DNA from 4 places in the Nonomuraea sp. NPDC049750 genome. Region 3 is predicted to be linked to each of the others. Evidence: riboswitches for the same ligand, from Rfam matches in the RefSeq annotation. Region 3 holds a riboswitch; each other region holds the start of a gene.
The links. Region 3 has a riboswitch for cobalamin ahead of AB0J16_RS43250 (ABC transporter substrate-binding protein). Riboswitches for the same ligand answer to the same signal wherever they lie in the genome.
Positions count from the first base shown of each region.

Region 1 (5,683 bases), on a different contig from region 3:
ACGCCCCCGACTGGCGTCCCGATCGGCCCAGGCTGGTCAGCGAGCCCTCGCTGCCGTCGTACCTGCTCGTCGGTGTGGGCGAGAAAACTTCATAGTTCTTCCCGACTTTTCGTGATCCCTGATAATGACAACCCTGATGTGTAACAGTGCGTTAAGTGTCAGTGACCTGGGGTAGTTATGGGGTGCGAGGGGAGGACGCCATGCGCCGACGGGGGTTCTTCGCGCTCGGCCTGGCGGTGGCGGCCTGCGCGACAGGATGTGGCACGGAGGGGAGCCTCGGCGGACGCGCCGTCAACGCGGCCGGCCTCTCGGGCCGGTTCGCGATCGTCCCCGGCGCCGGACGCTGGGCCCGCGTCGCCAAGGCGCTCGTCAAAACCGCCCGCGACGCCGGTTTCCCGGTCTCCGGCACGCCGCCCGTCACCCGGATCACCGTCACCGGGTTGCCCGCGCTGGCCGCGACCGAGCTCAACAACGGGCTGTCGCTGCTCGACACCGCCACGCCGCTGGCCCGGCTCACCGGCCAGATCGAGGTGGTGGTGGTGCCCGCTCACTCCAAGTTCACCACCTTCGACCAGTTCGGCGCGCAGCTGGTGGCCCACCCCGACCGCACACCGCTGACGGGCGGACCGCAGGGCGAGCCCGACCACCTGCTGTTCGGGCTGATCGCCAAGGGCCTCGGCGCCGACACCCGGCAGGTCGACTACACCGGCTTTCCCGGCAGCGTGGAGGCCGCGGCCGCGCTTCTCGGTGGCAAGGCCGCCGCGGCGACCGGCACGCTCGCGGACTGGCGCCGTGCCATCGGCAAGGGCCAGGTCAGGGTGCTGGCCGTCTCCAGCGCGCGCCGGGTGGACGGCGTGGAGGCGCCGAGCCTGCTGGAGTGCGGCGTGCGGGTCGACTTCGCCGACTGGTGCGCGGCCGTGGGGCCCGAGGGGATGTCCGAGGACGGCAAGGCCGTCGCCATCCGGCTCTGCGACGAGGTCACGGAGTCCGCCTCCTGGCGGGCGGCCTGCCGGGCGGAGGGATGGACCTCGATCCCGCTCAGCGGCGACGACTTCGAACAATGGCTGGCCTCGGAGATCGGCAGGACCAGGGCCGTGCTCCGCGATCTGGGCATGCTCGACACCGCTGACACAACATGCTGGGGTAGTTGCGCCAAGGGCCACTAGATGTAGGATTCTGCTCGTCGCTGGTTCGCCCCTCGGGGCGGAGCAAAAGGGAACCCGGTGCGATTCCGGGGCTGCCCCGCAGCGGTGAGCGGGAACGACCGCCGTCACGAGCACTGGACCTTTCCGGGAAGCGACGGCCAGTAGGAACTATCGACCATGCCCGCGAGCCCGAAGACCTGCCGGTGACGTTGGGGGAGCCAGCCGGCTCTGCCCATCGAAGTGTCCATGGCCTCGAGGGAGGGCCGGGGGCGTCGGCGGCCGGGGAGTCCAGGGGCCGTCGTGCTCTCACGCGCCCTCACGGGGATGAGCTCGCGAGGAGAGAGCACGTGACGCAGATCATTGAGGCCGATCACCAGCCGGCCACGGTCGATCACCAGCCGGCCACGGTCGATCACCAGCCGGCCACGGTCGACCAGCAGCCGGCCACCGTCGGCCGGCAGTCGGCGACGGTCGATCGGCAGTCGGCCACCGCCAAAAGCGCCGATCGGCGGCTGGCGATCGAGGAGGCCGCCGCCCGGGTGATCACCGATCCGGCCAACTCCCGGATCGCCGCCCGGCTCCTGGCCGAGGAGATCGCCGACGAGGCGGCCGGGCACGGCGTGCGGACCTTTTCCGAGTCCATCGCCGCCAGCCACGCCGCCGGGCTGATCCAGGACTCGCTCGCCGCCTTCGTCGGCGCGCACGCCGCCGAGCTCGACGCGCTCGTCTCCGGCGACGCGGACGACCGCTTCGAGTACTTCGGGTTGCGTACGGTCTACGACCGCTACCTGCTGCGGCACCCGCGGTCGCGGACCGTGCTCGAACGGCCGCAGCACTTCCTGCTCCGCGTGGCCTGCGGGCTGTCGGAGACGGTCGCCGAGGCCGCCGAGCTGTACGGCCTCATGTCCACACTGTCGTACCTGCCGAGCTCACCGACGCTGTTCAACTCCGGTTCGCGCCGGCCGCAGCTGTCGTCGTGCTTCCTGCTCGACTCGCCGCGCGACGAGCTGGAGTCGATCTACGACCGCTACGGGCAGGTGGCCAGGCTGTCGAAGTACGCCGGGGGCATCGGCATCGCGTGGACCCGGGTGCGCTCGCGTGGATCCCTCATCAAGGGCACCAACGGGCACTCCAACGGCATCGTGCCCTGGCTGCGTACGCTCGACTCCTCCGTCGCCGCCGTCAACCAGGGCGGTCGCCGCAAGGGCGCGGCCTGTGTCTACCTGGAGACCTGGCACGCCGATATCGAGGAGTTCCTGGAGCTGCGCGACAACACGGGCGAGGACGCCCGGCGTACGCACAACCTCAACCTGGCCAACTGGGTGCCGGACGAGTTCATGCGGCGGGTGGAGGCCGACGAGGTCTGGTCGCTGTTCGACCCCAAGGAGGTCCCCGACCTCACCGACCTGTACGGCGAGGCGTTCACCCGCGCCTACCGCGCCTACGAGGCCGACGGCCGCTACACCCGGCAACTGCCCGCCCGGACCCTCTACGGCCGGATGATGCGCACCCTCGCCCAGACCGGCAACGGCTGGATGACGTTCAAGGACGCCGCCAACCGCACCTCCAACCAGACGGCCCGGCCCGAGAACGTCATCCACCTGTCCAACCTGTGCACCGAGATCCTCGAGGTCACCAGCGACGGCGAGACGGCGGTATGCAACCTCGGCTCGATCAACCTCGCCGCCCACCTGACCGGCGAAGGCGTCGACTGGGCCCGGCTGCGCACGACCGTCCGTACGGCCGTACGTTTCCTGGACCGGACCATCGACCTGGGCTTCTACCCGACCACTGAGGCCGAGGCGGCCAACAAGCGCTGGCGGCCGATCGGGCTCGGCGTGATGGGCCTGGCCGACGTCTTCTTCGCGCTCCGGCTGCCGTTCGACTCGCCCGAGGCGCTGGGGCTGTCGACCCGCGTCGCCGAGGAGATCGCCCTGGCCGCCTACGACACCTCCGCCGACCTGGCCGTCGAGCGCGGCCGGCATCCGTCGTACGAGGAGACCAGGGCGGCGGGCGGCGTCCTGCACCCCGACCACTACGGCGCCGCCGCGTCGCCGCGCTGGGCCGAGCTGCGCGCGAAGATCGCCACGACCGGGCTGCGCAACTCGCTGATGGTCGCCATCGCCCCGACCGCGACCATCGCCTCCATCGCCGGGTGCTACGAGTGCATCGAGCCACAGGTGTCCAACGTGTTCAAGCGCGAGACGCTGTCGGGGGAGTTCCTCCAGGTCAACCGCTACCTGGTGGCCGACCTGCAGGCTCGCGGGTTGTGGACGCAGCGGATGCGCGACGACCTCAAGCGGGCGGACGGCTCGGTCCAGGAGATCGCGGGCATCCCCGACGACCTCAAGACCTTGTACCGGACGGCCTGGGAGCTGCCGCAGAAGGCGCTCATCGACCTGGCCGCGGCACGTCAGCCGTACATCGACCAGTCGCAGTCGCTCAACCTGTTCATGGCCAGCCCGACGATCGGCAAGCTGTCGTCGATGTACGCCTATGCCTGGAAGCAGGGCCTGAAGACCACCTACTACCTGCGCTCGCGCCCGGCCACCCGGATCGCCCAGACGACGATCGCCCAGACCACGACCGCGCAGACGACGATCGCGCTCGACGCCGTCGCCTGCTCCTTGGAGAACCCGGAAACCTGCGAAGCCTGCCAGTAGCAGCCCCCTCGAACGGAGACCCCCAATGCTGCTCGACCCCGGCATGGACCTGACCCTGCGTCCCATGCGTTACCCGGACTTCTACGAGCGTTATCGCGCCGCGATCCGCAACACCTGGACCGTCGAGGAGGTGGACCTGCACTCCGACCTCGCCGACCTGGCCAGGATGACGCCGCAGGAACGCCACCTGATCAACCGGCTGGTCGCCTTCTTCGCCACCGGCGACTCCATCGTGGCCAACAACCTCGTGCTCAACCTCTATCAGCACGTCAACGCCCCCGAAGCGCGCCTGTACCTCAGCAGGCAGCTGTTCGAGGAGGCCGTGCACGTGCAGTTCTACCTGACGCTGCTCGATACGTACCTGCCTGACCTGGAGGAACGGGTCAAGGCGTTCGCCGCCGTCGAGCACATCCCGTCCATCAGGGACAAGGCGGACTTCTGCTTCCGGTGGATCGACTCGATCAACGGCCTGCGGCAGCTGGAGAACGCGGACGAGCGGCGGCAGTTCCTGCTCAACCTGATCTGCTTCGCCGCCTGCATCGAAGGGCTCTTCTTCTACGGAGCGTTCGCCTACGTATACTGGTTCCGGTCTCGGGGCCTGCTCGGCGGGCTGGCCACCGGCACCAACTGGGTGTTCCGTGATGAGTCCATGCACATGGAGTTCGCCTTCAGCGTCGTCGACACCGTGCGGGCCGAGGAGCCCGAGCTGTTCGACGACAAGCTGGGGGAGCAGGTCACCCGCATGATCGAGGAGGCCGTCGCCGCCGAGTTGGCCTTCGCCCGCGATCTGTGCGGCGACGGCATGCCCGGCATGAGCGTCGAGCAGATGCGCGACTACCTTCAATATGTCGCCGACCAGCGGCTGGCTCGGCTCGGGATGCCGCAGAGATACGGCACGGCCAATCCGTTCGGGTTCATGGAGCTGCAGGACGTCCAGGAGCTGGCCAACTTCTTCGAACGGCGTGTCTCCGCATACCAAGTGGCTGTTGAGGGCAATGTGACATTTGACGAGACCTTTTAAGACATAGGGGGCATGAACGTGCAGTCGCCGACCGACTGGCTCATTCTCGCCATCTCGGTGGCGGGCGCCATTCTCGTGGTGGAGGTGGTCAGGAGGCTGCTGGTCAGGGCGGGCCGCAAATGGGCGCTCGCCCGGCACCTGGTGGAGCACTGCACCTGGGCGGCGTACTCCGTGGGGGTCGTGGTGGCGACCAACCTGGTGTTCTCGCCGGGGATGATCGGCGAGAGCGTCCGCCAACGCGAGCTCGGCGGCACGATCGACCGCGTGCTCGGCCTGGTCACCATCGCCTGCGTCACCTGGCTGATCGTGCAGGCCAGTTATGCCCTCACCGACGTCGTCCTGGACCGGCTGGTCCTCGTCAAGGGGGAGCGCAATCGCCGGGCACGGCGGATCATGACCCAGATCGGGCTGGTCCGCCGCGTCGCCGCCGTGACCATCGTCGTCCTGGCGATCGGCACCATGCTCTTCTCCTTCCCGCAGGTCCGCGCCCTGGGCGCCGGGCTGCTCGCCTCGGCGGGCATCGCCGGCGCCATCGTCGGTATCGCCGCCCAGCCCACCATCGGCAACATGCTGGCCGGGCTCCAGCTCGCCTTCAGCGACGCGCTCCGCCTCGACGACGTGGTCGTGGTCAACGACGAGTGGGGCCGGATCGAGGAGCTCACGCTCACCTACGTGGTGGTACGCCTGTGGGACGAGCGGCGTCTGGTCCTGCCCGTGTCCTACTTCACCCAGAACCCGTTCGAGAACTGGACCAGGCACGGCAGCCAGGTCCTCGCCGTGGTGTTCCTGCGCGTCGACTGGTCGATACCGATCGGCAAGCTGCGCGAAGAGCTCTACCGGTTCATCCAGGAGAG
Region 1 is NZ_JBFANB010000063.1:11,487-17,169, forward strand. It holds gene AB0J16_RS59090 (SAM-dependent methyltransferase) at 1-95, shown strand, start outside; gene AB0J16_RS59095 (tripartite tricarboxylate transporter substrate-binding protein) at 201-1,166, shown strand; cobalamin riboswitch at 1,171-1,365, shown strand; gene AB0J16_RS59100 (ribonucleoside-diphosphate reductase subunit alpha) at 1,493-3,808, shown strand; gene AB0J16_RS59105 (ribonucleotide-diphosphate reductase subunit beta) at 3,834-4,829, shown strand; gene AB0J16_RS59110 (mechanosensitive ion channel domain-containing protein) at 4,842-5,683, shown strand, end outside.
Region 1: another riboswitch for cobalamin. It lies ahead of AB0J16_RS59100 (ribonucleoside-diphosphate reductase subunit alpha); the one in region 3 lies ahead of AB0J16_RS43250 (ABC transporter substrate-binding protein).

Region 2 (5,683 bases), on a different contig from region 3:
ACGGCAGCGCGATCGAGCGGGCGATGCTGCGGCCGTGCCTGGCGGCGTGGTAGGCGATCACGTCCGCCTCGCCGATCAGCCGGGCCGTCTTGACCGTGACCAGCTCCGGGTCTCCCGGGCCCAGTCCGACCCCGTACAGTCGTCCCGTCATCGCCGTCACTCCGTCTCGTTCGCGATGGCGTTGACCGCCGCCGCCGTCATCGCACTGCCGCCGCGGCGTCCGTGCACCACCAGGTATTCCAGGTCGCTGTCCGCCAGAGCCCGCTTGGACTCGGCCGCGCCGATGAAGCCGACCGGCACGCCGAGCACCGCCGCCGGCCTGCCGGCCCCCTCGGCGACCAGTTCGAGCAGCCGGAACAGGGCGGTCGGGGCGTTGCCGATCGCCACCACGGCGCCGTCCAGCCGGTCGCGCCACAGCTCCAGGGCGGCGGCGCTGCGTGTGGTGCCGAGGCGTTCGGCCAGCTCCGGCACGCCTGGCTCGCCCAGAGCGCACACCACGTCGTTGTCGGCGGGCAGCCTGCGCCTGGTGACGCCGGAGGCGACCATCTGCGCGTCGCACAGCACGGGCGCGCCGCGCCGCAGCGCCTCGCGGGCCCGGACGACCACCGAAGGCGACCAGTCCAGGTCGGCGACGAGGTCGGTCATGCCACACGCGTGGATCATCCGCACCGCCACCTGGGCCACATCCGGGGGCATCCCGGTGAGATCGGCTTCGGCACGGATGGTCGCGAACGAACGCCGGTAGATCTCGGCGCCGTCGCGCAGGTAGTCGGTCACTGCTGCCTTTCCTCGCATCGGTCGAAGCTGACCGCCATCAGTGCGGCCGTTCCTCGTATCCGTCGGCGGTGGCCACCATCTGGACCACCCGGCCGCGGGGCAGTCCGCAGCGCCGCTCGCAACCGGCCCAGTGCACCGGCGTCGCAGCGGGCGCGTCCAGGGTCGCCACCCACCGCCGTACGTCCTCCTGCACGTCCGCCAGCGATTTGGCGCAGCCGGGACGTCCGGTGCAGGCGCTCACGCCGACCCAGGGCGACGCCGGATCGGTCACCAGCCCGGCCGTGGACAGCTGCCGCACCGCCCGCTCGGCCGCGGCGGGGGACAGGTCCAGCAGGACGACCGTTCGCCAAGGCGTCAGCCGTACGGGAACCGCCCCACCGTCGTCGGCGGTGTCGGCGATGGCGTTTACCTGAGCGGCGGACAGCCGCCCGAGCGGCACCACGGCCTCCAGCGCCACGCGGCCGTCCCGCTGATCGACAGGCCCGGGGCGACGGGCCGAGAAGGCAGGGGAGGCGTCCAGGGCGGTCGTCTTACGCGCGCCCGCCACGCCCAGGTGGGCGGCGATTCGGGCGGGACCGTCCGCCAACTCCGCGATCCGCCACGCGCCCCGGTCACGATCGGAAAGCCCGCGCTCCCGCTCGTCGAGGAACGCTTCGGCGGCGGCGATCATCAGCCCGACCGCCGCGTCACGGGACACGACAAGCCCGACGTCCACGCCCGCCAGCAGCAGTGACAACCAGGCGCCACCGCCCGCCACCGCGCCCTCGGGCAGTGAGACCCAGGCGTCACCGTCCACTGCCGCAGGCACGAGAGTGACATCGGCGGCCAGCTGCCACGTATCCCCAGTGCCGTCGTCCAGCGCGAACAGAAAGCGCCCCGGCAGCCCGGCCAGCCGGACCCGTGCGCACAGAGCCAGGTCCAGGGCCTCGACCAGGGGTTGCGTGTCCACCGAACCCGAGGGACCACGGCCGCCGAGCGGCGAGGCGACGATGTTGCGTACCCGTTCGTGCGCGGCCGAGGGCAGCAGCCCAGCGGTGGCGATCCGTTCGGCGAAGGCGGCCGGCGCGCGCAGGCCGCGCACCTGTACGTTCGCCCGCGACGTGAGCTCGACCACCCCGGAGCCCAGCTCCGCCGCGCAGGCCGCCAGCTCGCGGAGCTGCCCGCCGGAGACCGCGCCGCCGGGCAGGCGGACCCGGGCCAGCGGGCCGTCGGCGGCCTCGTGCACCTGGAGCGCTCCCGGACAGGCGTCGGGCCGGACCCGTCCGGAAAAGTCGGCTATGGACACGATGAGGATGGTAACGCCACTTCTGGTGGAGGTTGCTCCTGCCGTAGGCTCCTGGGTAGGCGATGGCAAAGGGAGGAAGCCGGTGCGAATCCGGCGCGGTCCCGCCACTGTGACCGGGGAGCGAACCCCACCGCAGGCCACTGCCCGGCAACGGGTGGGAAGGCCGGGGTGAGCGCTGATCCGGGAGCCAGGAGACTCCTGCCGTCGCGACACCCACGACCGGGGCGAGGACCCCGAGGGAGGATCGCGCCGTGCCTGGCGACAGCCGTACCGTCCTGCTGCTCTCCACCTCCGACACCGACCTGTTGAGCGCGCGTGCCTGCGGCGCCGCCTACCGCCTGGGCAACCCCGCCCGGCTCGGCCCCGACGATCTTCCCGGCCTGCTGGAGGGGGCCGACCTGGTCGTCGTACGGCTGCTCGGCGGTCGCCGCGCCTGGCAGGAGGGGCTCGACGCGCTGCTGGCCGGGCCCCGTCCGGTCGTAGTGCTGGGCGGCGAGCAGGCGCCGGACGCCGAGCTGATGGAGCTGTCCACGGTGCGCGGCGGCGTCTGCGCCGACGCGCACGCGTACCTGGCGCACGGCGGGCCCGCCAACCTGACCGAGCTGCACGCCTTCCTGTCCGACACCGTCCTGCTGACCGGGCGCGGGTTCGCGCCGCCGGCGCCCACGCCGTCCTGGGGGCGGCTGGAGCGCGAGGCACGGTCACACGAGGGGCCCGTGATCGGGGTGCTCTACTACCGGGCGCACCACATGGCGGGCAACACGGCCTTCGTCGAGACGCTCTGCGCCGCCGTCGAGGAGGCGGGCGGGCAGGCGCTGCCGGTGTTCTGCTCCTCGTTGCGCACCGCCGAACCCGAGCTGCTGGACACCCTGCGGGCCGCCGACGCGCTGGTGGTGACCGTACTGGCGGCGGGCGGCTCGCGTCCTGCGACAGCGGGCGCGGGCGGGGACGACGAGGCGTGGGACGTGGGCGCGCTGGCCGCGCTCGACGTGCCGATCCTGCAGGGCCTGTGCCTGACCACGGCCAGGCAGGCGTGGGAGGACAACGACGACGGCCTGTCGCCGCTGGACGCCGCCTCGCAGGTGGCCATCCCCGAGTTCGACGGCCGGATCATCACCGTGCCGTTCTCCTTCAAGGAGATCGACCCCGACGGGCTGACCGTCTACGTCGCCGACCCCGAGCGGGCCGCGCGGGTGGCGGGCATCGCCGTACGCCACGGGCTGCTGCGCCACACCCCGCCTGGCGGGCGGCGGCTGGTGGTGATGCTGTCGGCGTACCCGACCAAGCACTCGCGCGTCGGCAACGCCGTCGGCCTGGACACCCCCGCCAGCACCGTACGGCTGCTGGCCCGGCTCGCCGAAGCGGGCTACGACCTGGGCGAGGGCTTCCCCGGCGTGGCCGAGCAGGACGGCGACGCGCTCATCCACGCGCTCATCGCCGCGGGCGGCCAGGACCAGGACTGGCTGACCGAGGAGCACCTGGCGGGCAATCCGGTACGCATCTCCGCCGCCTCCTACGAACGCTGGTACCGCACGCTCCCCGCCGACCTGCGCACCGGGATCGAGCGGCACTGGGGAGCCCCGCCCGGCGAGCTGTTCGTCCATGACGGCGACATCGTCCTGGCGGCGCTGCGCGCCGGGAACGTGGTGGTCATGGTCCAGCCGCCGCGCGGCTTCGGCGACAACCCGATCGCCATCTACCACGACCCCGACCTGCCGCCCAGCCACCACTACCTGGCCGCCTACCGCTGGCTGTCGGCCGAGTTCGGCGCGCACGCGATGGTGCACGTGGGCAAGCACGGCAACCTGGAATGGCTGCCGGGCAAGTCGGCCGGCATGTCCGCCTCGTGCGGCACCGACGCGGCCATCGGCGACCTGCCGCTGATCTACCCGTTCCTGGTCAACGATCCGGGCGAGGGCACCCAGGCCAAGCGGCGGGCGCACGCGGTGCTGGTGGACCACATGGTGCCGCCGATGGCGCGGGCGGAGACGTACGGCGACATCGCCCGGCTGGAACAGCTCCTGGACGAGCACGCCACCATCGCCGCCATGGACCCGGCCAAGCTGCCCGCGATCCGCGCCCAGATCTGGACACTGATCCAGGCCGCCCGGCTCGACCACGACCTCGGGCTGGCCGATCGGCCGCACGACACCGAGTTCGACGACTTCATCCTGCACGTGGACGGCTGGCTCTGCGAGGTGAAGGACGCGCAGATCCGCGACGGCCTCCACGTGCTCGGCCAGGCGCCGGTCGGGCAGGTCAGGGTGGACCTGGTGCTGGCCATGCTGCGCGCCAGGCAGATGTGGTCGGGCCGCGAGACGCTGCCCGGCTTACGTGAGGCGCTCGGCTTGGCCGAGGACGGCACGGCGGGGCTGGCCGACGTGGACCGGGCCGAGGCGACCGCCCGTGCCCTGGTGGCGGCGATGGAGGAGCGAGGCTGGGCGCCGGAGGCGGCCGAGGAGGTGGCGCAGGAAGCTGCGGAGAAGCTCGCGGAGGAGGTTGCGGAGGAAGCTGTGGAGGAAGCTGCGGAGGAGGTCGCGGAAAAGGTCGCGCAGGAGGTCGCCCTCGCGCTGCCCGCCGATCGGCGCGAGCTCGTCACGCGGGTGCTCGCGTTCGCCGCCACCGAGGTGGTCCCGCGCCTGGCCCGGACGACCGACGAGCTCGACCACATCCTGCACGCCCTGGACGGCGGCTACGTGCCCGCCGGGCCGAGCGGCTCGCCGCTGCGCGGCCTGATCAACGTACTGCCGACCGGCCGCAACTTCTACTCCGTCGATCCCCGCGCGGTGCCCAGCCGCCTGGCCTGGGAGACCGGCCAAGCGATGGCCGAATCGCTGCTGGAGCGCTACCGCGCCGACACCGGCGACTGGCCGCGCTCGGTGGGGCTGTCCATCTGGGGCACCAGCGCCATGCGTACGGCCGGCGACGACGTGGCCGAGGTGCTGGCCCTGCTCGGCATCCGCCCCGCATGGGACGAGGCGTCCCGCCGGGTCACGAACCTGGAGCCGATCCCGCCGGCCGAGCTGGGCCGGCCGCGCGTCGACGTGACCGTCCGCATCAGCGGCTTCTTCCGCGACGCGTTCCCGCACGTGGTGGCCATGCTGGACGACGCCGTACGGCTGGCCGCCGGGCTGGAGGAACCGCCCGAGCACAACTACGTACGCGCCCACGTGACCGCGACCGGCGGCGAGGAGCGGCACGCCACGATGCGCATCTTCGGCTCCGCGCCGGGCGCCTACGGGGCCGGGCTGCTGCCGCTGATCGACAGCCGCAATTGGCGCGACGACACCGACCTGGCCGAGGTGTACGCGGTCTGGGGTGGCTACGCCTACGGCCGCGACCTCGACGGCGTGGCCGCGCGCCCGCAGATGGAGGACGCCTACCGCAGGATCGCCGTGGCCGCCAAGAACGTCGACACACGCGAGCACGACATCGCCGACTCCGACGACTACTTCCAGTACCACGGCGGCATGATCGCCACGGTCCGCGCGCTCACCGGCCGGGCCCCGGCCGCGTACGTGGGCGACAGCACCCGCCCCGACGCCGTGCGCACTCGCACCCTGTCGGAGGAGACCTCACGGATCTTCCGCGCCAGGGTGGTCAACCCGCGCTGGCTGGCGG
Region 2 is NZ_JBFANB010000009.1:92,025-97,707, forward strand. It holds gene cobJ (precorrin-3B C(17)-methyltransferase) at 1-151, opposite strand, end outside; gene AB0J16_RS24280 (precorrin-8X methylmutase) at 157-777, opposite strand; gene cobG (precorrin-3B synthase) at 815-2,062, opposite strand; cobalamin riboswitch at 2,091-2,279, shown strand; gene cobN (cobaltochelatase subunit CobN) at 2,314-5,683, shown strand, end outside.
Region 2: another riboswitch for cobalamin. It lies ahead of cobN (cobaltochelatase subunit CobN); the one in region 3 lies ahead of AB0J16_RS43250 (ABC transporter substrate-binding protein).

Region 3 (5,683 bases):
TGACCTCGCTGATCGGCTCCGAGCTCAGCCATCGCGAGGTGGTGGAGCTGATCTCCACGATCCTGCTCGGTGGCAACGACACCGTGCCGAACCAGCTCGCCAACAGCGTCCTGCGGCTGCTGCGCGAGGACGCCTGGCCGGTCGCGCCGCCGCTGATCCAGAACGCGGTCGAGGAGTGCATGCGCATCGACGGCGCCTCCCTCGGGTCGTTCCGGTACGCCACCACCGATATTTCACTCCACGACGTGATAATTCCGGAGAAGTCGTTGGTGCTCCTCTCCACCGACTCCGCCGCCCACGACGAGACCGTCTTCCCCGACCCGGACCGGTTCGTCATCGACCGGGCCAACGCCGACGCCCACATGGTGTTCGGTTACGGCATCCACTTCTGCGTGGGCGCCGCGCTCGGCCGGCTGCAGCTTCGGACCGCACTCGACGTGCTCGGCCGCCGCCTGCCCTCGCTCAGGCTCGCCGACGAGCCCATCGTCTACCGCAAGTCCATCGTGGGCCGGGGACTGACGGCCCTGCGGGTGACGTGGTGAGTGCCGCGCCGGGCCGGTTCGATGGGCGGGTGGCCCTGGTGACGGGCGCGGGGTCGGGCATCGGTGCGGCGTGCGCGTCGCGCCTGGCTGCCGAAGGTGCCTGCGTGGGCGTCCTGGACGTGCGCGCGTCGGGCGCCAAGTCGATCGCCACCGCCATCCGCGCCAGAGGCGGCACGGCCACGGCGCTCGTCTGTGACGTGTCGGACGAGAAGCAGGTGGCCGAGGCGATCGGCGACCTGGTCACCTCGTTCGGCCGCCTGGACGTCGTCCACTCCAACGCGGCCGCGCTCGACCCCGGCACCTACGGCCGTGACCGCGACCTTGAGGACCTCGACGTCGCCGTCTGGGACCGCACGATGGCGGTGAACCTGCGTGGCTGCCTGCTCATGGTCAAGCACGCGGCCCCCGTGATGGCCGAGGGCGGCGCGTTCGTCGTCACTTCGTCGGTCTCCGGCCTGCTGGGCGACGTCGCGCACGTCGCGTACGGCACCTCGAAGGCGGCGCTGACCGGTTTCGTGCGCTACGTGGCCACCAAGTACGGCTCGCGCGGCATCCGCTGCAACGCCGTCGCGCCCGCGCTGGTCCTGACCGACGCGGCCGCGCAGGCCCTCGGCCGGGAGCGGCTGGCCGACAAGGCGGCCGAACGGCTGCTGCCCTGGGCCTGCACCCCGGACGACGTGGCCGACCTCGTCGCCTTCCTCGCCTCGGGTGAGTCGCGGTGCATCACGGGACAGACCATCGTCATCGACTCCGGCACGATGGCCCACCGCCCTGAACACGCCCTGCGCCAATGGCGCGACGCGGCGGGGTGATGCTGGTGCGGTGACCACCGGGATTCCCCTGGGGTGGTTCGTCACACGACCGTCTCGATCCCAGTGACGGTCTGTCGTGCTTGGGGTCCTTGTGGGGGAGGCCCTTGCGGGGTGCGGAGGAAGTCGGTCCGTGGTGGTTGGGGTCCTTTCAGGGATGCCCCTGCGGGGGAGCGGAGGAAGGCGGTCCGTGTGGCAGGGAGCCCGTGGAGGGACACTCCTGCGGGGGAGTGGAAGACCGGATGCCCGCAGAACATTCCTAGGAACCGCATTAAGGTTGTGGCGGATCAAGGGGGATGAATGGAGCCGGTGTCGGTCGGGTTGGTCGGGGCGGGGCCGTGGGCGGAGCGCGCGCATGCGCCCATGCTGGTCAACAGTCCGCATCTCCGGTTCGCCGGCGTGTGGGCCCGGCGCCCGGAGGCTGCCGCCCGGCTGGGGGCGCCGGTGTTCGAGCGGGTCGAGGAGTTGTTCGAGGCGTGCGAGGCCGTGGCGTTCTGCGTGCCGCCGGGCGTACAGGCCGAATTGGGGGTGCGCGCGGCGAAGGCCGGGAAGGCGCTGTTGCTGGAGAAGCCGCTCGCCGACTCGCTGGAGAACGCGCGGCGGCTCGCCGACGCCGTGCGTGAGGCCGGTGTGGCCTCCCAGATGGTGCTCAGCATGCGTTATATGAAGCAGGTCAGGGAGTTTCTGGCGCGCTGCGCGGAAATCGAGGCGTTCGGCGGTCACGCCGCGAACATCTCCAATGTCCTGCTGGGCGGCCACCTCTTCGGCACCCCGTGGCGGCTCGAGCGCGGGGCGCTCCTGGACGTCGGGCCGCACGTGATCGACCTGCTCGACGCCGCGCTCGGCCGGGTGACCGGCGTGCGCGCGCACGGCAACCCGCTCGGCTGGACCGGACTGCTGCTCGATCACGAGGGCGGCGCGGCCAGCGAGGCGTCGCTGTGCATGGCCGCCGCCGGTGACCTGCCGCCGGCCAGCGTCGCGGTGTTCGGCAGGACGGGCAGCGTGACGCTGATGCCCAGTGATGACGACGATCCGTTCGAGACCATCGCCGAGGAGTTCGCGCGGACCGTACGCCAGGGCGGCGGGCACCCGCTGGACGCGGCCCACGGGCTCAGGTTGCAAGAGATCATCGCCGAGGCGGAAGCCCAATTGGGCACCCCTTGACTTAACGCCCATCTGGCGCATTGATAGCGTCTGTCCGACGCGCAGAGTTGCAGCGAAGTCCGGTGCGAGTCCGGCGCTGTCCCGCAACTGTCATAGCCAGGTCGCCTGCCTCCGCGCTGACGTCATCAACCCTCGTGGAAAAGGGTGATCCGTCGCTCTCCAGCGGGTCTCTCGGTTCCGACAGTGTGAAAGGACTTCTCGTGAGGCCCGTACGCACGGCCTTCGCGGGCGCGCTGCTGGGAACGCTCGTTCTGGCCGGATGTGGTCAGACCAGCACTACCACCACCCCGTCCCCCGCGAGCCCCACCGGTACGACCGGCTCGACCAGCTCCGCCGCCTTCCCCGTGACGGTCGAGGCGGGCAACGGCAAGGTCGGCATCGCCAAAAAGCCGGAGCGGATCGTCTCGCTCTCCGCCAGCCACACCGAGACGCTCTTCGCCATCGGCGCGGGCCCCCAGGTCATCGCGGTGGACGACCAGTCCAACTACCCGGCCGGCGTCCCCAAGACCGACCTGTCCGGCTTCAAGCCGAACGTCGAGGCCATCGTCGCCCAGAAGCCCGACCTGGTGATCGTCTCCAACGACATCGACGGCATCGTCGCCAAGCTGGGCAAGGTGAACGTGCCCGTCCTCCTGGAGCCCGCCGCCACCAAGCTCGACGAGGCGTACGACGAGATCACCGACCTCGGCGCCGCCACCGGCAACACCGAAAAGGCCGGACAAGTCGTGACAGGCATGAAGACATCCCTCGACAAGCTCTCGGCGAACGCCCCCAAGAACAAGAAGCTCACCTACTACCACGAACTCGACCAGACCCCCTACGCGGCGACGTCCAGCACGTTCATCGGGCAGATCTACGCCATGTTCGGCCTCACCAACATCGCCGACAAGGCGCCGGACCCGGCGGGCGGCTACCCCAAGCTGTCGGCGGAGTTCGTCGCCCAGGCCGACCCCGACCTGATCTTCCTGGCGGACGTGAAGTGCTGCCAGCAGAGCAAGGACACGCTGGCCAAGCGCCCCGGCTGGAAAGGACTGTCGGCGGTCAAGGGTGACCAGGTGATCCAGCTCGACGACGACATCGCCTCGCGCTGGGGCCCGCGGGTCGTGGACCTGGCGCAGACCATCAGCGACGCCGTCGGCAAGGCGGCCACCCGCCAGTGAGGTCCAGACCGATGTGGACGGCGGGCGCGCTGGCCGTGCTCGCCGTCTCCATGGTCGCCGGGCTGCTCGGCGGGGCCGCCGACATCTCACCGTGGCAGGTGGTGCTCCAGGTGCTCGACTGGCTGCCGTACGTACACGTGGACTCGGGGCTGGCCCCCGTGGAGCAAGGGCTGCTGTTCGAGCTGCGGCTGCCCAGGGTGCTGGTGGCGGCCGTGGTCGGCGGGCTGCTGGCCATCGCGGGGGCCGGCTACCAGGGGGTGTTCCGCAACCCGCTGGCCGACCCCTACCTGCTGGGCGCCGCAGCCGGAGCCGGGCTGACCACCACCGTGGTCATCGTGCTCGTGCCGACCCCTGCCGTCGGCATCCCGGTGGCCGCCTTCGCGGGGGCGGTCGGCGGGGTGTTCCTCGCGTACGTGCTCGGCAACACCGCCGGGCGCTCGGGCGGCACCGCCACGCTGGTGCTCGCCGGGGTGGCCGTCACCTCGTTCCTGACCGCGATCCAGACGTTCATCCAGCAGTTCAAGGTCGAGCAGTTGCAGCGCATCTACTCTTGGATCCTGGGCGACGTGGGCGGCGGATGGGACCAGTTCTGGCTGGTCCTGCCGTACGCCGCCGTCTCGGCCGTACTGCTGCTCGCGCACGGGCGGATGCTGGACGTGCTCTCGGTGGGGGACGAGGAGGCCACCAGCCTCGGCGTCCGCGCCGGGCGGGTACGGCTGGCGGTACTGCTCGCCGCCTCCCTGGCCACCGCGGCGGCAGTGGCGGTGAGCGGGCTCATCGGGTTCGTCGGCATCGTCATTCCGCACGTGGTCAGGCGGCTGGCGGGCGGCTCCTACCGGATCGTGCTACCGCTGTCGCTGATCGGCGGCGCCGCCTTCCTCGTGCTCGCCGACCTGGTCGCGCGCACCGTCATCGCCCCCGCCGAACTGCCCATCGGAGTGGTCACCATGTTCGTCGGCGCGCCGTTCTTCGTGGCGGTCCTGCGCATGACCCGGCAGACCGCCACATGACCGCCGCCACGTCCTGGCAGGCCGCCGCGTGACCGCCGACACGGCCCGGCCGGCCTGGATGATCGAGACGAGCGCCCTGTCCGTACGACTCGACGAGCGTGAGGTGCTCACCGAGGTCGACCTCTCGGTACGGCGCGGCGAATGGCTGGCGATCATCGGCCCGAACGGCGCCGGAAAGTCCACCCTGCTCAAAGCCGTCATGGGCGTCGTCGCCCACCGGGGCGACGTCACCGTCGGCGGCCGGGCCGCGAACACGCTCAGGCCCAGGGACCGGGCCAGGCTGGTCGCCTACGCCCCCCAGACGCCCTCGCTGCCTCCCGACATCACCGTGTACGACTACGCCCTGCTCGGCCGCACCCCGTACATCCCTTACCTCGGCAGCGAGAGCCGCCACGACAAAGAGGTCACCAGGTCCGTGCTCGAACGTCTCGACCTCACCGAGTTCGCCACGCGCCGGCTGGGGGAGCTGTCCGGCGGCGAACGCCAGCGGGTGGTCCTGGCCAGGGCACTGGCCCAGGAGGCGCCCGCGCTCCTGCTCGACGAGCCCACGACCGCGCTCGACCTCGGACACCAGCAGCAGGTACTGGAGCTGGTCGACCGGCTCAGGCTCGCCGACGAGCTGACCGTGGTGACGACGCTGCACGACCTGACCCTCGCCGGACAGTACGCCGACCGGCTCCTCCTGCTCGCCGGCGGCCGGGCCGTCGCCGCCGGGCAGCCGGGCCAGGTGCTCACGGAGGCACTGGTCGGCACCCACTTCGACGCCCGGGTCGAGATCGCGCCGGGTCCCGGAGGCCGGCCCGTCGTGCACCTGGTCAGGGGTGTCTCGTGAAAGTGGCGCCGGCCTATCGGGTCGAGGGCGTTGTCCTGAAGGGGGTCTCGTGGAGCTGACGTATCGGGTTGAGGACGGAGCGCGGCTCGGGTCGCTGCTGTGGGAGTTCGGGCCGGGGTGGCGGATGATCTCGTCGGCGCTTCTGGGCGGGGGGATCGGGGAGCGT
Region 3 is NZ_JBFANB010000025.1:46,620-52,302, forward strand. It holds gene AB0J16_RS43235 (cytochrome P450) at 1-542, shown strand, start outside; gene AB0J16_RS43240 (SDR family NAD(P)-dependent oxidoreductase) at 539-1,354, shown strand; gene AB0J16_RS43245 (Gfo/Idh/MocA family oxidoreductase) at 1,652-2,515, shown strand; cobalamin riboswitch at 2,523-2,643, shown strand; gene AB0J16_RS43250 (ABC transporter substrate-binding protein) at 2,716-3,675, shown strand; gene AB0J16_RS43255 (iron ABC transporter permease) at 3,687-4,685, shown strand; gene AB0J16_RS43260 (ABC transporter ATP-binding protein) at 4,714-5,517, shown strand; gene AB0J16_RS43265 (adenosylcobinamide amidohydrolase) at 5,567-5,683, shown strand, end outside.

Region 4 (5,683 bases), on a different contig from region 3:
GCCGCCATCAGCCCGGTGGCCACGGTCGTCTTGCCGCTGCCCGACGCAGGCGCGGCGATCACCAGCCGCGGCACTACCACTCGATGCCTTTCTGACCCTTCTGCCCGGCGTCCATGGGATGTCGTACCTTGCCCATCTCCGTCACCAGATCGGCGAGTTCGACCAGCCGCTCGGGCGCGTCCCTGCCGGTGATCACCAGGTGCTGGTTGCCCGGCCGCCCGGTGAGCGTCTCCAGCACGTCGTCCAGATCGAGCCACCCCCACTTCAGCGGGTAGGTGAACTCGTCCAGCACGTAGAACCGGTACGTCTCCGCCGCCAGGTCGCGTTTGATCTGCGCCCAGCCCTCACGGGCGTCGGCCGCGTGATCCTCCTCGGTGCCGGGACGCTGGATCCACGACCAGCCCTCGCCCATCTTGTGCCAGGTCACCGAGCCGCCCTCGGCCGTGTCGCCGAGCACCTTGAGCGCCCGTTCCTCGCCGATGCGCCACTTGGCCGACTTCACGAACTGGAACACCCCGATCGGCCACCCCTGGTTCCAGGCGCGCAACGCCATCCCGAACGCGGCCGTCGACTTCCCCTTGCCCGGCCCGGTGTGCACGATCAGCAGCGGCCGCGTCCGGCGCTGCCGGGTCGTGAGACCGTCGTCGGGCACGGTGGCGGGCTTCCCTTGCGGCATGATCAGACCGCCTTCCGGTGATCACGTACGACCGAACTCAGGTCGGAGAGCGTGTCGAGCGAGACCAGGCGCGCCCGCAGTCGCACCGCCAGCCGGACCGCCAGACCCAGCCGCACCGGGCCGCTCTCGCAGTCCACGACCACGCTCGCCGTGCCGTCCAGCAGGGCGGCGGCCCGTTCCACATCGCCGCCCGCCGTCACCCGCCCGTCGGTCACCAGCACCAGCAGCGGCCGCCGTGCCGGGTCACGCAGCCGCTCCACGCGCAGCACCTCCGCCGCCCGCACGAGCCCGGCCGCCAACGGGGTACGGCCGCCGGTCGGCAGCGAGCGCAGCCGGGCCGCGCCCGCCTCCACCGACGAGGTCGGCGGCAGCGCCAGCACGGCGCCCGCGCCACGGAAGGTGACCAGGCCGACCTTGTCGCGCCGCTGGTAGGCGTCGAGCAGCAGACTGAGCACCGCCGTCTTGACGGCGCTCATCCGCCGGCGAGCCGCCATCGAGCCACTGGCGTCCACCACGAACAGCACGAGGTTGCCCTCCCTGCCCTCGCGCACTACCTCGCGCAGGTCGTCCTGGCGCAGCACCAGCCCGGGACCGGTGCGCCCGCGCGTCACCTGGTACGGCGCCGCCGCCAGCATCGTCGCCATCACGTGGAGATCGCGGACCCGTCCGCCGGGGCGGCGTGCGGCGGTGGCCCGGCCGCGTGTGGTGCGCGAGCGCGAGCGCCGCCCCGCCACGCCCTCGCCGATCCCGGGCACCTGAAGCAACGGCACCCTGTACGGCGCCGCCAGCCCGGCCACCCGGCCCGGCGGCTCCTGCTCGCGTGTGCCCCCGGCGTCCGGTGGCTGCCCAGCCTCGGCCGACTGCTTCGCCGACCCCCTGCCATCCGGCATCCAGCCGAAATTCGGCATCCAGCCGTGGTTCGGCACGCGGCCGTCGTTCGGGACGCGGCCATCATCCATCGTCCCGCCGTCGGAGGGACCGGTCGGCTGATCGCGCATCGGTGTTTCGCCGTCACCCGCCGGTGGCGCGGCGCTCGCCGGGCGGCCGTCCTCCCCAGGCCCGGAATGGTCAGCAGCCCCGGAGACGTCAGGAGGCCCGGAGGCGTCAGGACCCCCGCCACCGGGACCCTCCGGATCGTCCGGATCCTCATCCTCCGACGTGCTCTCCAGCAGCTCGTCGAGCAGCGACTCGTCCAGTCCCGGCGCGTCGAAGGGGTCGCGCCGCCGCCGATGCGGCAGCGACAGGCGGGCCGCCGCCCGTACATCCTCGGTCGTCACCGCCTCGCGCCCATGCCAGGCGGCATGGGCGATGGCGGCGTTCGCCGTGACCAGGTCGGCCCGCAATCCGTCGACCTCGAACGCCGCGCACACCGTCGCGATCTGCCGCAGCCGCGCGTCGGGCAGCCGCACGCCGGACACCCGGCCGCGGGCCTGGGCGATCCTGGTCGCCAGCGCCGATTCCTCGGCCGCCCACCTGGCCGCGAACTTCTCGGCGTCCGCGTCGAAGGCCAGCCGGCGCCGTACCACCTCGGCGCGCTCCACCGGATCCCTGGACGCCTTCACCTGCACCGTCAGCCCGAACCTGTCCAGCAACTGCGGACGCAGCTCACCCTCCTCCGGGTTCATGGTCCCGACCAGCAGGAACCGGGCCGGATGCCGGACCGAGACCGACTCCCGTTCCACGTAGCAGGTCCCCAGGGCCGCCGCGTCCAGCAGCAGGTCGACCAGGTGGTCGTGCAGCAGGTTCACCTCGTCCACGTACAGGACGCCGCGGTGCGCGGCCGCCAGCAGGCCCGGCTCGAACGCCTTCACCCCCTCCGTCAGCGCCCGCTCCACATCGAGTGAGCCGGCCAGGCGGTCCTCCGACGCGCCGACCGGCAGCTCCACCAACGCGGCCGGACGGCGAAGCCCTTGGGCGTCCGGCTCGTGCGGGCCGTCCGGGCACTCGGCGTCGGGCGCGGCCGGATCGCAGGCGAACCGGCAGCCCGGCACCACGTTCACCGGGGGCAGCTGGGCGGCCAGCGCGCGCACGATGGTGGACTTGGCGGTGCCCTTCTCACCCCGTACCAGCACACCGCCCACCCGTGGCGAGACGGCGTTGAGCACCAGCGCCAGCTTCAGGTCGTCGAGCCCGACGACGGCGCTGAACGGATACGAGACGATCAAGACAGGACCTTCCGTACGTTCAAGAAAGGATCTTCCGGTTGACGTGGGCGACCCGCCAGCCGCCTCGCGTGACGGTCAGCTCAGTGACGGACAGCGGCGCGAGATCGAAACGGGCGGAGTGCACTGGGTCCAGTCCCAGCGCATGGCCGAGGGCCGCCCGGATGGCGCCCGCGTCGCAGACGGCGACCGCCTCGGGCTCCCCGCGCACCGAGTCGAGCCAGTCGGCCACCCGCGCCGCCAGCACGGTCAGGCTCTCCCCGCCGTGCGGCGCCGCGTCCGGATCCGCCAGCCAGCTCGCCAGCGCGTCCGGCTCCTCCCGCGCGACCCGTCCGTACGGCAGGCCGCGCCACCGGCCGTGATCGGCCTCCGCGAGCGCGGCGACCACGCACGCTTCCCGGCCGAGCGCGGCGGCGGTCTGCCGCGCCGCGGCACCGGGAGCGACCCACGCCACCGAGTCGACCGCCGCCGAGCCGCCCGCCGCCGAGCCGGTCACTGCCGAGCCGGTCGCCGCCGAGCCGACAGCCATCGAGTCGGCCACCACCGAAGCCAAGCCGTGTGCCCTGGCCAAGCCGTGTGCCCTGGCCAGGCTCGACGGGTCGGCGTCCTCATCCGCCCCGGGAAAGCAGGCGGTCCGCATCCCCGGCGTGCTGGCGTGCCGGACGAACAGCACGCCGGCTCAGCCCGGCGAGGCGGCGGTCGCGGGTACGGCCCCCCGCCGCGCCGCCCTGTCGCTCACCCACCCGAACAGCACACCGAAGGCCGTCCAGAAAACGAGCTGCGTCCCTAACGACACGAGCCTGAACTGCCACAGCAACGTGGCAGGAAAGCCCTCGGGCACCTCGTCCACGGTCGGCAGCAGCAGCCACGCGGCGACCACCGGGACCAGGTACGCGACCCCGGCCGCGACCCACCGCGCCCAAGGCCCGGCGGTCACCCGGCGCGCGGTCGCCACCGCGATCGCGATCGCGGCCAGGCCGACAAGGATCATCACGACATAGAGGGCGGTCCGGCTGTTGATCGTTTCCGGGTCTCCGACAGCCGGCGGATTGGCCGGATATTTCACGAACGGTACGAGGATCACCGCCCCGAACGCCGACCCGGCGGCGGCGAGCGCCAGCCCGCCCTCCGACCGTGGACCGACCCGGCCCCGCAGACCCGCGTACACCAGGGCGAAGACCCCTCCCACGGCCAGCCCGTACAGGCCGGTGGCGAGGAAGAGCCCGGCCTTCTGGCCCGGCCTGCTGACCAGTTCCTCCTCGCCGTGGTCATGGCCAGGTTCCTGCGCGGCGTGCGCCTGTTCCAGTGCGATCGCACTGTCCACCTGCGGTTCCCCGAAGGCGAAGGCGAAGCCGCCCGCGATCAATCCGGCCAGCAGGCCCAGAAGCAGGCCCCTGACCAGCAGGGTGCGTACCATGCCTGGGTCTAGTGGCAGGGCACGCCGAGCAGGTGACGCCCGTCGTGCATGAGTTCGTGCAGGTACGCACCCGTCTGCGAGATGGCGCCGTTGTCCATCAGCACCAGGTAGGCGACCAGCAGCAGTACCGGTACGGCCAGCAACCACAGCCGCAGACGGGGGAACGGAATGACGGTAGGAGCGGACAGACCACTCATCAGTGCCTCCTCAGGGATGACGCGTCCCAACAAATGAGGTCACGGAGGCCCAAGCGACCTGGCTCCCGGGATCTACGTCCCGGATACAGTGGCGCGTCCGCACCGGCATCTCACCGGATTTCCCTTGGACAACCGTGAAATCTACCGGAACGTATCCTTTCCTCCCGTTCGCGTCAACACATCGAGGAAGCCGGACGTTGACGGTGTGAAGCGCGCACGGCTGGTCGCGGGTGCCACTCGCGGCGGGATGGAGCGGAGGTTGAACGCGTATCGCGCGACGGAGTCGGCGATGGCGTCCGCGTCCACGTCCAGCGCCGTGGCGTTGATGTTGGCGATGGTGTCGCACGCCTGGTGGTAGCAGGCGTCGTAGGCGACCCCGGCAGTCCCGCCGAACAGCGCCGCCTCCGCGGCCGTCTTGATCCCCTCGGCGCCGGTGAAGATGCCGCCGGCCGGGATCCCGACCGCGATGAACGGCCCGTAGTCCGAGCGCCCGTCGAAGTCCGTGCCCACCGTGGGCAGGCCGCGCGAGCCGTAGAACGCCGCCAGCTGCTTCTCGATCTCGGCGGAACCGGGCGGACCGGCGGGGGAGCCGACGTTGTCGGAGTCGTCCCCGTCGTACAGCTTGTAGGCGTAGTTCGGCGTGGCCACCATGTCGAAGTTCAGGTACACCCGGACGCGGTCCCGCTGCGCCTGCGACAACGACCCGACGTACTGATCGGAACCGAGCAGCCCGATCTCCTCGGCGGCCCAGAAGGCGAAGCGGACCTTGTTCTTGACCGGGTAGAGCGCCATCTCCTCGGCGACCTCCAGGATCGCCGCGCTGCCCGAGCCGTTGTCGTTGATGCCGGGCCCCGCCGTCACGCTGTCGAGATGCGCGCCCACCATGACGACGTCGCGCGGGTCGCCGAAGCGGGTCTCGGCGATCACGTTGTCCGTGCTGCCGAGCACGAGGTTGGCGTCGACCTTGAGGTGTACGGTCGCGCCCGGCGTGTTCGCGAGTTCGTTGCCCACGGCGAAGTCGGCGAACACCATGGGGATCCCGCCCCGCCACTCGCCGATGTCCAGCGGGAACGCGTCGGTACGACCCGGCTGACCCTCGTTGAAGATGATGAGCCCGGTCGCACCCGCCGCGGCCGCGTTCTGCACCTTCGTGACGAACGGGCAGGTGCCGCGCTGGACGAGCGCGATACGGCCGGCCACGAACCCGGCGAAGTCCGCCGCTTCGCAGCCG
Region 4 is NZ_JBFANB010000009.1:99,333-105,015, forward strand. It holds gene AB0J16_RS24295 (cobyrinate a,c-diamide synthase) at 1-65, opposite strand, end outside; gene cobO (cob(I)yrinic acid a,c-diamide adenosyltransferase) at 74-676, opposite strand; gene AB0J16_RS24305 (VWA domain-containing protein) at 679-2,841, opposite strand; gene AB0J16_RS24310 (histidine phosphatase family protein) at 2,861-3,511, opposite strand; gene AB0J16_RS24315 (CbtA family protein) at 3,518-4,255, opposite strand; gene AB0J16_RS24320 (CbtB-domain containing protein) at 4,264-4,452, opposite strand; cobalamin riboswitch at 4,487-4,616, opposite strand; gene AB0J16_RS24325 (M28 family metallopeptidase) at 4,594-5,683, opposite strand, start outside.
Region 4: another riboswitch for cobalamin. It lies ahead of AB0J16_RS24320 (CbtB-domain containing protein); the one in region 3 lies ahead of AB0J16_RS43250 (ABC transporter substrate-binding protein).